2 regions of the Bacillus sp. LQ01 genome follow, and region 1 is predicted to be linked to the other one. Evidence: a T-box and tRNA genes for the amino acid it is inferred to sense, from the RefSeq annotation. Region 1 holds a T-box; the other holds one or more tRNA genes.
The links. The T-box of region 1 lies ahead of tyrS (tyrosine--tRNA ligase). A T-box ahead of a tRNA ligase gene usually reads a tRNA of that ligase, here a tRNA-Tyr.
Positions count from the first base shown of each region.

Region 2: it encodes a tRNA-Tyr, which carries the amino acid that the T-box ahead of tyrS (tyrosine--tRNA ligase) is inferred to sense. The anticodon was not compared.

Region 1 is NZ_JBYEZL010000003.1:161,090-167,364, reverse strand. Features, by position in the region: gene AC22L0_RS21520 (SET domain-containing protein) at 1-35, shown strand, start outside; gene murB (UDP-N-acetylmuramate dehydrogenase) at 418-1,335, shown strand; T-box leader at 1,433-1,648, shown strand; gene tyrS (tyrosine--tRNA ligase) at 1,705-2,964, shown strand; gene AC22L0_RS21505 (NAD(P)/FAD-dependent oxidoreductase) at 3,273-4,451, opposite strand; gene AC22L0_RS21500 (DUF1641 domain-containing protein) at 4,496-4,936, opposite strand; gene AC22L0_RS21495 (winged helix-turn-helix transcriptional regulator) at 5,372-5,716, opposite strand; gene AC22L0_RS21490 (MFS transporter) at 6,089-6,275, shown strand, end outside.
Region 2 is NZ_JBYEZL010000006.1:195,446-201,720, forward strand. Features, by position in the region: gene queG (tRNA epoxyqueuosine(34) reductase QueG) at 1-329, opposite strand, end outside; tRNA gene AC22L0_RS26170 (tRNA-Gly) at 529-602, opposite strand; gene AC22L0_RS26175 (DsbA family protein) at 718-1,368, opposite strand; gene AC22L0_RS26180 (transglycosylase domain-containing protein) at 1,556-2,332, opposite strand; gene AC22L0_RS26185 (NUDIX hydrolase) at 2,825-3,286, opposite strand; gene AC22L0_RS26190 (YebC/PmpR family DNA-binding transcriptional regulator) at 3,434-4,153, opposite strand; partial or broken gene AC22L0_RS26195 (DUF3884 family protein) at 4,372-4,479, shown strand; tRNA gene AC22L0_RS26200 (tRNA-Leu) at 4,597-4,678, opposite strand; tRNA gene AC22L0_RS26205 (tRNA-Cys) at 4,689-4,759, opposite strand; tRNA gene AC22L0_RS26210 (tRNA-Gly) at 4,774-4,848, opposite strand; tRNA gene AC22L0_RS26215 (tRNA-Gln) at 4,854-4,928, opposite strand; tRNA gene AC22L0_RS26220 (tRNA-His) at 4,992-5,067, opposite strand; tRNA gene AC22L0_RS26225 (tRNA-Trp) at 5,087-5,160, opposite strand; tRNA gene AC22L0_RS26230 (tRNA-Tyr) at 5,168-5,251, opposite strand; tRNA gene AC22L0_RS26235 (tRNA-Thr) at 5,262-5,337, opposite strand; tRNA gene AC22L0_RS26240 (tRNA-Phe) at 5,356-5,431, opposite strand; tRNA gene AC22L0_RS26245 (tRNA-Asp) at 5,441-5,516, opposite strand; tRNA gene AC22L0_RS26250 (tRNA-Met) at 5,520-5,596, opposite strand; tRNA gene AC22L0_RS26255 (tRNA-Val) at 5,623-5,698, opposite strand; tRNA gene AC22L0_RS26260 (tRNA-Glu) at 5,703-5,777, opposite strand; tRNA gene AC22L0_RS26265 (tRNA-Ser) at 5,795-5,886, opposite strand; tRNA gene AC22L0_RS26270 (tRNA-Asn) at 5,889-5,963, opposite strand; rRNA gene rrf (5S ribosomal RNA) at 5,972-6,087, opposite strand; partial or broken rRNA gene AC22L0_RS26280 (23S ribosomal RNA) at 6,188-6,275, opposite strand, start outside.

The DNA of each region.
Region 1 (6,275 bases):
GGTTTGATAAAGAAAAAGAAGAGAACGAAAAGTAATATAAAGAGTATAGAAAGAGCACATTCTGTGGGATGTGCTCTTTTTTATTGATGTAAATAAAGTAAAAAGTACAAAAAAATACCACTTTCTTTTTGTGTGGTATAGTAAGATACTGAGGGATAGTGTTTTGAAAAAGTCATATATTTTACAAATTGTTGTCTTTCTGATGACATGTCAAGTTTAGTAGTCCATTTGGGTTGCTTTATTATGCAATATATATTTTAATATGAGTGGCACCTCTTATAAATTAAGAGGTTTATAGGTGTCTCGAATTGATTTTGGGTACACTGTATCCACCACTTTAGGTTCTTTCATGTACGTGGGGGTATTATGGGCCCGTATAACGGGATAAAATGAATATAGAAATAGAGGAATCGTAAAATGAATATGCAAGAGGTTTATAAATATTTAAGTACGGTATTGCCTGAAGGACATGTTAAACAAGATGAAATGTTAAAGAATCATACGCATATTAAGGTTGGCGGAAAAGCAGATGTTTTTGTTGCGCCTACAAATTATGACGAAATTCAAGAAGTTATTAAATATGCGAACGAATATAATATTCCAGTTACGTTTTTAGGAAATGGATCAAATGTCATTATTAAAGATGGTGGAATTCGCGGGATTACAGTAAGTTTAATTCATATTACAGGTGTTACTGTAACAGGAACGACGATTGTAGCACAGTGCGGTGCAGCAATTATTGACGTATCACGTATTGCCTTAGACCATAACTTAACGGGTCTTGAGTTTGCTTGTGGTATTCCAGGTTCAGTTGGCGGAGCATTATATATGAATGCTGGTGCATACGGCGGTGAAATTTCGTTTGTATTAACAGAAGCTGTCGTAATGACAGGTGATGGAGAGCTACGTACTTTGACGAAAGAAGCATTTGAATTTGGATATCGTAAGAGTGTATTTGCGAACAACCATTACATTATTCTTGAAGCGAGATTTGAACTTGAAGAAGGTGTACATGAAGAAATTAAAGCCAAAATGGATGATTTAACGTTTAAACGTGAGTCAAAACAGCCTCTAGAATATCCTTCATGTGGTAGCGTATTTAAGCGCCCACCAAATAACTTTGCTGGTAAGTTAATTCAAGACTCAGGACTACAAGGTAAGCGAATTGGTGGAGTAGAAGTTTCTTTAAAACACGCTGGATTTATGGTGAATGTTGATAACGGAACAGCACAAGATTACATCGATTTAATTCACTTCGTACAAAAGACAGTTGAAGAGAAATTTGGCGTGAAGTTGGAGCGAGAAGTAAGGATTATTGGAGAAGATAAAGAATAACGAAATACGTATGAAGATATGAATTATTTTAAAATAACATTTGGGTATTGTTGACAATTTGTTTTCAATTCAATATAATGGCTAATAATTTAACAAATAACATACGTTGAAAGAGCCCAGTAGCAGTTTGTCACTGTTAACGAGAGAGCTAGGGGTTGCTGGAACCTAGCACAAACAAACTTGCGAATTACACTCTGGAGTATCTTAGGTAATGCTAAGCGGACTAGCAATCGATATTATTGCTAAGAGTGGTATGAGTAGCTATGCTATTTATGCAAACTGGGTGGTAACACGGTGAATAATCGTCCCTATGTCTATCGTAGACATAGGGGCTTTTTTGTTTTTAAAAAATAAAGGGGATGACAAAAGATGAATATTATTGATGAATTAGAATGGCGCGGCGCCGTTAATCAGCAGACTGACGAAGAAGGCTTACGTAAGCTAGTAGAAGAGAAAAAGATTTCACTATACTGCGGAGTTGATCCAACTGGTGATAGTATGCATATCGGACATTTGATTCCGTTTATGATGATGAAGAGATTCCAATTAGCTGGCCATCATCCTGTTATTTTAATTGGCGGGGCAACAGGAACAATTGGTGATCCGAGTGGAAGACAATCAGAGCGTCAGCTTCAAACGTTAGAAGTGGTTCAGCATAATGTAGATGCGTTAACAGCACAAATGAAAAAGCTATTTGATTTTGGTGGAAATAGCGAAGTGAAGATGGTAAATAACTATGATTGGACACATGAAATAAATATTATTGAGTTTTTACGTGATTACGGGAAAAACTTTAGCATCAATAGCATGTTAGCGAAGGATATTGTAGCAAGCCGTTTAGATACAGGTATTTCTTTCACAGAATTCACGTACCAAATTTTGCAAGCGATGGACTTCCACCATTTATACACGAAAGAGGATGTTCAACTTCAAATTGGTGGCAGTGACCAATGGGGAAATATTACGAGTGGTTTAGATTTAATTCGTAAGTTAGAAGGTCATGAGGCGAAAGTATTCGGATTAACGATTCCGTTATTATTAAAATCGGACGGTACGAAGTTTGGTAAATCAGCGGGTGGTGCGGTTTGGCTTGATCCTGAAAAAACGACACCGTTTGAATTTTACCAGTTCTGGGTAAATACAGATGACCGTGACGTAATTAAATACTTGAAATACTTTACGTTCTTAACGAAAGAGCGTATTGATGAATTAGCAACGAAGGTAGAAACAGAGCCTCATAAACGTGAAGCGCAAAAAGTGTTAGCGGAAGAAATGACGAAATTTGTTCATGGAGAAGAGGCGTTCCTGCAAGCTGAGAAAATTACAGCAGCGTTATTTAGCGGAGATATTAAATCGTTAACAGCTGATGAAATTGAACAAGGCTTTAAAGAAATGCCAACATTCCAGTCTTCAAAAGAGACGAAAAACATCGTAGAGTGGCTAGTCGATTTAGGGATTGAACCATCTAGACGACAAGCACGCGAGGACATTAATAATGGTGCGATTTCTATGAATGGTGAGAAAGTAACAGATGTGGGTACAGATGTTACTGTAGAAAATTCATTTGATGGAAGATTTATTATTATTCGTAAAGGGAAGAAGAACTACAGTCTTGTGAAATTAGGATAATAAGTAAGGTTGGAAAATATATCGGCGATTTTTCGAATATATCGACCGTAACTCAAATTATATCGGCGATTTTCGAAATATATCAGCGCAAATCCGAATATATCAGCGATTTTCCCAATATATCGATTTACCGACAAAAAGCGACAATAAGAGCTGTTCCGAACGGGACAGCTTTCATTATAAAAAGTCAGTATATTTAGATAAATTTAAAGGGTATATAATTTTTTTGACGAATAAATAAGTTAGAGAAAATTACGGATAAAAAATAGCCCGAACCATGCAGGGCATGATTCGGGCTTATATTCAGATTAGTAAGCTAAGCTGAATAGACCTTTAATGTGTGATAAGTAACGAACGTTACTTGCTTCTTTCATTAATGATGCTGGTAAGCCTTTAAGTGGAGTATTGCTTGCTCCAATTGTAGCAACCGCATCTTTACGTCCTAGACTAGCAAGTGTTCCAGAGTTTACAGGTGCGAACTCTTCCAATGCTTTGCCTTCTAGTGCTGCGTATAAGTTGTATCCAATTAACTCACCCATTTGCCAAGCGATTTGTGCAGTTGGTGGGTATGGACGTCCGTCTGGAGCGAAGACAACAGCGCTGTCTCCAGCAACGAATACGTCTTTGTGAGAAGTAGATTGTAGGTATGCATCAACTGTTGCACGTCCACGGTTAACTTCAAGACCTGATTCACCGATTAATGGGTTACCTTGTACGCCGCCTGTCCAAACGAATGTGTTAGCAACAAGTTTTTGACCGTCTTTTAAGTCGATTTCATTGCCAGCAACGTTTGTTACAGGAAGACCAGTTAAGAATGTAACACCGCGTGCTTCTAGGCTAGTAGTTGCACGTTCGATTAAGTGGTCTGGTAATACTGGAAGGATTTTTGGACCTGCTTCAACAAGAAGAAGTTTCACTTCTTTTGGATTTACGCCGTGGCTTTTTGCAAGTTTAGGCATAATGTCAGCAAGCTCACCAACTAGCTCAACGCCAGTTAATCCGCCACCACCGATTACGATTGTAGCATCAGCTTCGTTTTTCGTTTTCGCGTATTCACGAATACGGTCTTCAACGTGTTTGTAGATTTTGTTTGCATCAGCAGCAGATTTTAATACCATGCTGTTTTCTTCTAGTCCTGGAATACCGAAGTAAGCAGTTTTACTTCCTAAAGCAACTACAAGTGCATCGTAAGATAAAGTAGTGCCACCAGCTAGTTTGATTTCTTTGCTATCAACTGAGAATGACTCAACTGTTGCGATTTTAAGATCGATGTCTTTCCCTTTGAAAAGCTTTGTAAGTGGCATTGCAACTGCTTGCTCAGACACGTTACCAGCTGCAAGGCGGTGTAGTTCAGTGATGATTTGGTGTGTTGGGTATTGGTTAATCACTGTAACTTGTGCTTCTGATTTGCTGTAATATTTACGTACGTTTAAAGCGGCAAGAAGACCGCCATAACCAGCGCCTAAGATGACAATTTGTTTTGACATAGTATGATATCCCCCGTCTTTACTAATTGTTGTTATAAGTTAAATTATTTATTGTTACGTTCTGCACTAATTTGAAGATATGCGTTCACAAAGCGGAACATTTTTTGTGCTTGTGGATCTTTTAGTAATTTTAACAGGCCGAATAGGCCGATAACTTCGTTGCTTTCTTCAGCACGATCTTTCGCTTCGATTGCAGTTGCAGCCATGCTTTTCACTGTATCTTTTACAGGTTCTACAAGCTCTGTAATTGCACCAACAGTGTCGCTTTTTAATACTTCATCAGTAGCAACAGTTTGAGCGAAGTCATAAGACTTAGTTAAAATATTAACAAGCTCAGTTAATTTTGGAAGCTGTTCTACTAGTGTTGTTAATGATTCTTGTACCTCAGGTTTTAACAACTGATCAAGTACATCAAGTTGTCCTTGGCTAGCAGAAATTTGTACAGTTTCTTGTTCTGGCTTTGTTTGAGTCATAGTTTCTGGCATCTCCAATTCTCCTTTACGATAGCAATACTCTTATTTTTTATAAGTAAGATAGTAAACGTTTACGAAACTTTATACAAAGTTTCACAAAACACAATAAAATGCCTTTAAATTTATGACAGCAAGTAAGCTGCAAACATAAATCTAAAACCATAACGTCTTACTTATTATTTATGAACTGTCCGATACATGGCTTGTCCGCATAATGGAAAAGCTCCGTTACCGGAAAGTGTATATAATATATATCCTATATTATATACTATATACACCTATGTTAACATAAAAATGATTCCTAATTATTTGATATTGAGTGTATAACGTAGTGCTGACAAGGTATGAAAGCGTATAAAATATTTTGTTCCAGTTAGAAATGTATATACATATAAAGAAAAAAAGGAAAAAATGAACAAATTCATGTTCGTTTTTTCCTTTTTCCTATTATTCACCTTCTACAATTAGCATCGAGGTGTTACCGCTTTTTTCAAGATGGCATTCGCCCCAAGTACAAAGAGAATCAAGAATGGACTCTAAAGACCAACCGTATTCTGTAAGTGAATATTCTACTTTTGGTGGTACTTGATTGTATACCTTTCTTTGAATAACCCCATCGTCTTCTAATTCACGTAATTGCTGAGTTAACATTTTTTGTGTAATCCCAGGCATTAAACGTTTTAGTTCACTCGTTCTTTTTGTGCCTTTCGTTAGATGACAAAGGATAACAACCTTCCATTTTCCACCGATAACCTCTAAAGTCGCTTCAACGGGAATATTGTATTTCTTCATATAAAAATCTCCTTTGATGAATGTAGATTTAAGTTCTCCAACAAAAGAAGCTAAATAATTAAATGTTACTAAAAAGTGCCTATAGCACTTTAAAGTACGTACTTTTTATCATGTTGAATATGTTCCATAATAGCATACGTAAGAGGGAAATGAGTAGTACGGTACTAAAAAGTGCCTATGTTACTTTTAGGTACCTATCGTACTTTTAAGTGCGTTCTTCAAAAAAAGAGTAAAGCCATTCATAATAGCGTATATCAACAGTAAAGTTATTTTTGTAGAAGATAAAAAGGCCTTTTTATCATACTATTATGATTGGATTTCTCGCATTAAGGAGGAGTTCAATTGAATTCATATACAGTATCTTCTTCGGTTATGCAGACGAATCGGAGAAGTATGTTTGCTTTATTAGCACTAGCAATTAGTGCGTTTGGAATTGGTACAACTGAATTTATTAGTGTCGGCTTATTACCATCTATCTCAGAGGATTTACATGTTTCTGTTACAACAGCGGGGTTAACTGTTTCTTTATATGCATTAGGAGTAGCGTTTGGTGCTCCAG
Region 2 (6,275 bases), on a different contig from region 1:
CGTAAAACAAGATGATAATCTTGTCCCCAAGAAGCACGACAAAAAATCCCACGGCGTTCTCCACGCTTACTTAATGGTGCATTTTTTAATTTTGAAGGATATGCTAAAGCAATCGCAATAATTGATTTAGCACCCGGTAATAACAGTTGCGGATTCGTTCTCTTCTCTATATCAGGCTCTTCAAATCCAGATTGATAATTTAATTGTTGTTGCTGGATTAAGCGCTGCTTTAATTCCTCAAAAGGAGAAGCACTCGCAAAGCCTATTTTATCTATGCCAATTGTTTTACTATACGCAATTACATCTTGCTTTAATTGTTCAAAATCCACTCTTAATCGCCTCCTCAGATGAATCCATCCCTTATGTAACGACTCTATTGGTTAGTAATTCACTTTTGGAATACTATTATTTACTTCTATTTTCGCATGTAATTAGGTTTTTCAAACATTAAAAAACGCAATGCCTCGTTTATCTCGGAAACGAAACACTGCGTTGATCACAATTTATAGAAAAACATTTAATAAAATTTGGAGCGGGTGAAGAGAATCGAACTCTCGACCAGAGCTTGGAAGGCTCTTGTTTTACCACTAAACTACACCCGCAAATATGAATTACATATAAGATATTAGAATAACTTATGTAAAGTAGTATAGCATGTAAAAAAAGTAGAGGCAAGAATTTTATCGAAAAAAGTCGAAAAAGTGATGAGAGACCTCATCACTTTTTCAATTCTTTATCAATTGCCTTCTTCATACTATCGAAATCAGGGTTTGCAAGATTTCCGTTTACATATACAGAAGGAGCACCTTGAACTTTTAATTTTTGAGCACGATCTGAATCTTTACGTACTTTTTCTTTAATGTCTTTACTGTGTAAATCTTTCTTAAATTGCTCTACATCAACTTTTGGAAGTTTCTCTTTCACAATGCTAAGAAGCAAATCTTCTGTAATCCATTCTTCCGTATCTTTCTTTTGATTTTGATAAATCTCATCATAGAAGATCCAGAATGAATCTTTATCTTGTTTATAAATTGCTTCACCAGCTGCTGCACCTAAATCCGAGTCTTTTCCGATAAATGGGAAGTTAATAAAATATAACTGCACTTTGCCTTTATCAATATACTCTTCTTTTAATCGAGGTAATACTGTTACATCCCAAGTACGACAAGCAGGACATTTAAAGTCTCCAAATTCAACTACCTTAACTGGAGCATCATCTTTCCCTAAAGATTGTTGCGTAGAATAAGCAAACATCTCATTCCCTTTATCTTTTTTGTCATTTATGATGCTATACGCAATTGTTCCAATTACAATCAATACTGCGATAGAAAAAACTATACCAAGAGCCATGAGTTTATTTGATTTCATATACATTCCTCTTTAAATTCATATTCTGTATACAGCATTGTACACAATACACATAATATCAACACTTATATACGTCACGCAATGAACACGCTCACATAAATTACAAAAACACAATAATTGTGACGATATTGTGTCACAATTTGTCACAATTTATTCAAAAAAAGAAGCTCCTCTGTAGGAACTTCTCTTAACTTACTGCTTTTTTGCGCGCGCTATTTAACATCGACTGCTCTATTTTTATATCATGACGAATTACTAATTTCTCACTAACTGCTTGAACATACTCATCATGGCTTATATAGCCTTCTTTCTCCATTAGTCTCAAAACGACATTTCGTCTCTCTACTGCTTTATCATAGTTTTGGGCAGGTGAGTAATAAGCAGGTGCTTTTACTACAGCAGCCATCATTGCACTTTCAGCCAACGTTAATTGGTTCACCTTTTTACCGAAGTAAAGGTTTGCTGCTTTTTCAATTCCCCACGCTCCTTCTCCATAATAAATATTACTTACATATAATTTTAAAATTTCATCCTTCGTAAATGTGCGTTCAATTTTTTTCGTATAAAAAATCTCTTTCCACTTACGAGAAAATGTACGTTCATTTGTTAAAAAAGCATTTTTAGATAGCTGTTGTGTAATCGTGCTTCCTCCTTGCACGACACCACCAGCCTTTATATTCTCAACTGAGGCTCTAATAATTGCTATATAATCTAAACCGTTATGATGATAAAATCTTTTATCTTCTGTCGCAATAAATGCATGTGTTAATGATTCTGGCACCTCTAACTTAGCCGGTACATGTAATTTACTAATATCACTTTTCTCAATCATTACATTTCCAATGAATAATAACGTACAACTTAACAATAATAATAATATAATGGCTTTATAAAAAAGTTTAGTCATTGGATTTAATGCAACTTTTTGATGATAGTTCACCCTAGATAATACTCGTTCTTTCATCTTGAACACCTCTTTTCCACACAGCATATAACTCTTACTTTAAGAATACATTGTTGTAAAAAAATATCCCATCGATTTCTCTTACACGTACCTTACATCATTGTAAGGTATAAAGTGAAACTTTAATGAGCCCTCATCAATCAGGCTTACTGCCCAGCAAATAGTGGGATAAAAAAGTATTGTATCACAGTATTTTTTTATCTACTATTCATCTGAAATATTGAATATAGGTTATGTTAAAGCACGAATAACCAATAAAAGAGAAACCCTTAAGACTATTATATTTTCACTTTACACTTTAATTATATCATCTACAAATATATATACTTTTGACTATCTAGTAATCTAAATGTATATAACATATAGATTTATTATACAGAACAAACGTTCTATAAATCAATACTAGTGTTATTATTATTTTGACCTTTTTCTTAAACAGTATACAAAAAAGAGTAGTGATTCGAATGTATCTCAAATCGGCTACTCTTTTCTTTACAATCTTCCTATTAAATTATACGGCTGTACTTCCCACGTTTCATACGGAATAAAATGTGTTGCTCTCATTGCATCAAGCGTTCTGGATTTCATATGAGGACGCGTTATATACTCATCTATGTTCTCTTCATTTAAATCAACAAATTTAGCCTCTTGTATCTCTTCAGGTTGAGTTTTTATTTCACCACTTATATATGCTACTTTAAAAACAACAGCTAGAATATGCATAGAGGTATTATAATAAACCCCTGTAATTCCGATAGGCTTCACCGTTAACCCTGTTTCCTCTTTTATTTCCCTACAGACAGCTTGATCGAGCGCTTCGCCTTCTTCTACCTGTCCTCCTGGCAACTCCCACGTATCAGCTCGCCAGTGCACTTTTGTTAATAACACTTCATTTTTTTCATTTGTTAAATAACCTGCTACAGCAACTATATGCTTTGGTGTCTTATGTTCCATATTAAGCCTCCTAGAGATAATGAATATTTTATATATCCCTATAATCATATTCACTACCTACAACAAAATACCTTTAATACTTCATCACCTTAATTAACTTCATAAAAAAAGACCCTATCCGCTAAGCGAAAAGGGTCATCTATCGTATTACTCTCCTAAGTCTACGTTGTGATAAACTTGTTGAACATCTTCCAAATCTTCTAATGCATCAACCATTTTCTCAAATTGTGCTTGAGCATCTTCAGGAAGTGTTACATCACTTTGTGCAAGCATTGTTAATTCTGCAACTGTAAACTCCTCAACGCCAGCACCTTTAAGTGCAGATTGTACTGCATGGAATTGATCTGGTTCAGCATACACGATAACAGAATCTTCTTCTTCTAGAATGTCACGTGCATCTACATCTGCTTCCATTAAAATTTCAAGAACTTCATCTGATGTTTTACCTTCAAGGCCGATAACAGCTGTCGCATCAAACATGTAAGCTACAGAACCGTTCACACCCATATTACCACTGTTTTTGCTAAATGCAGCTCGTACATCTGCTGCAGTACGGTTTACGTTATTTGTAAGTGTATCTACAATAACCATAGCTCCATTTGGTCCGAATCCTTCATAACGAAGCTCGTCATAATTTTCTTCTGAACCGCCTTTTGCTTTTTCAACTGCACGATCAATAATTGTTCTTGGAACATTGTATGTTTTCGCACGCTCTAATACAACTCTTAGCGCTTGGTTTGATTCTGGATCTGGCTCGCCTTGTTTTGCTGCCACATAAATTTCACGCCCAAATTTCGCGTATATACGGCTTGTATTTGCATCTTTTGATGCTTTTTTGTCTTTAATATTGTTCCATTTACGGCCCATACTTTCCACTCTCTTTCCCGTTTTAAATCTACATAAAAATATTAATATGAAATATAATGTGTGTTCAACACATTTTTAAAAGAAATATAAAAAGTTCATTTTTGATTCATATTACAGACATAATATAAATCACTATCATTTTGTTCTTTCGACAAGTTATATTATACATGAATTCCTACGTTTATTACGAATTTTAGAAGCACCTAGTATAATTTAACAAAAAGAAGTTTTTAGAGATTACAAACTTAACCGTTGATAATGTACTAATATCTACTGGTGGTATCGGATTTAACTTCATGTCACCGGGGTGGAGAAATTCTCTCTAGAGTACTCGAAAGAAATATTGTATATACAATATTTTTTCTGCTTATTTTGTCATGTAATGAAAAGAAAACAAAAAAGCTCTATACTAATTGTATAGAGCTTTTTTACGCCGTTCATGATACCGATGGTCGGGGTCGAACCGACACTCCCGAAGGAACACGATTTTGAGTCGTGCGCGTCTGCCAATTCCGCCACATCGGCACAAAAGAAAAGGCGGCAACCGGATTTGAACCGGTGATAAAGGTTTTGCAGACCTCTGCCTTACCACTTGGCTATGCCGCCATATTAAATTTTATTGGAGCGGAAGACGGGATTCGAACCCGCGACCCCAACCTTGGCAAGGTTGTATTCTACCACTGAACTACTTCCGCAAAAATGGCTGGGCTAGCTGGATTCGAACCAGCGCATGACGGAGTCAAAGTCCGTTGCCTTACCGCTTGGCTATAGCCCATCGAATTCTTACTTAATTATATGTACGTATCCATTAGATTATTTGCAATTTTTAAAATAAAAATGGGGCGACTGATGGGAATCGAACCCACGAATGCCGGAGCCACAATCCGGTGCGTTAACCACTTCGCCACAACCGCCATGTTGTGTAAATATATTTGGCAGGGGCAGTAGGAATCGAACCCACACTGGAGGTTTTGGAGACCTCAGTTCTACCTTTAAACTATGCCCCTATGTAAATGGTGGAGGGGGGCAGATTCGAACTGCCGAACCCGAAGGAGCGGATTTACAGTCCGCCGCGTTTAGCCACTTCGCTACCCCTCCGAAACTTACATGGTGCCGGCTAGAGGACTTGAACCCCCAACCTACTGATTACAAGTCAGTTGCTCTACCAATTGAGCTAAGCCGGCGTATTTTATTAAAATAAATGGTGGCTCGGGACGGAATCGAACCGCCGACACGAGGATTTTCAGTCCTCTGCTCTACCGACTGAGCTACCGAGCCTTATTAAAATGGCGGTCCCGACCGGGGTCGAACCGGCGATCTCCTGCGTGACAGGCAGGCATGTTAACCACTACACCACGGGACCATTTGGTTGCGGGGACAGGATTTGAACCTGCGACCTTCGGGTTATGAGCCCGACGAGCTACCGTGCTGCTCCACCCCGCGATAATACTATTTATATAAAATTTATATGGTGGAGGATGACGGGATCGAACCGCCGACCCCCTGCTTGTAAGGCAGGTGCTCTCCCAGCTGAGCTAATCCTCCAAAGTGGTGACCCGTACGGGATTCGAACCCGTGTTACCGCCGTGAAAGGGCGGTGTCTTAACCACTTGACCAACGGGCCAAATATTATAAATCCTATGGCGGAGAGCAAGGGATTCGAACCCTTGATACGCTTGTGACGTATACACGATTTCCAATCGTGCTCCTTCGGCCAACTCGGACAGCTCTCCAATGGCTCCGCAGGTAGGAATCGAACCTACGACCGATCGGTTAACAGCCGATAGCTCTACCGCTGAGCTACTGCGGAATAATATTGCCTGGCAACGTCCTACTCTCACAGGGACAAGGTCCCAACTACCATCGGCGCTAGAGAGCTTAACTTCCGTGTTCGGTATGGGAACGGGTGTGACCTCTCTGCCATCATTACCAGACATTATTCTTTTGAGACAATCATTATTATAACTTATTTACTTTAAAAGTCAACAAGTTTTTTATGTTCTCTCAAAACTAGATAACATTGCTACATATTATATGGTTAAGTCCTCGATCTATTAGTATTCGTCAGCTCCACATGTCACCATGCTTCCACCTCGAACCTATCAACCTGATCATCTTTCAG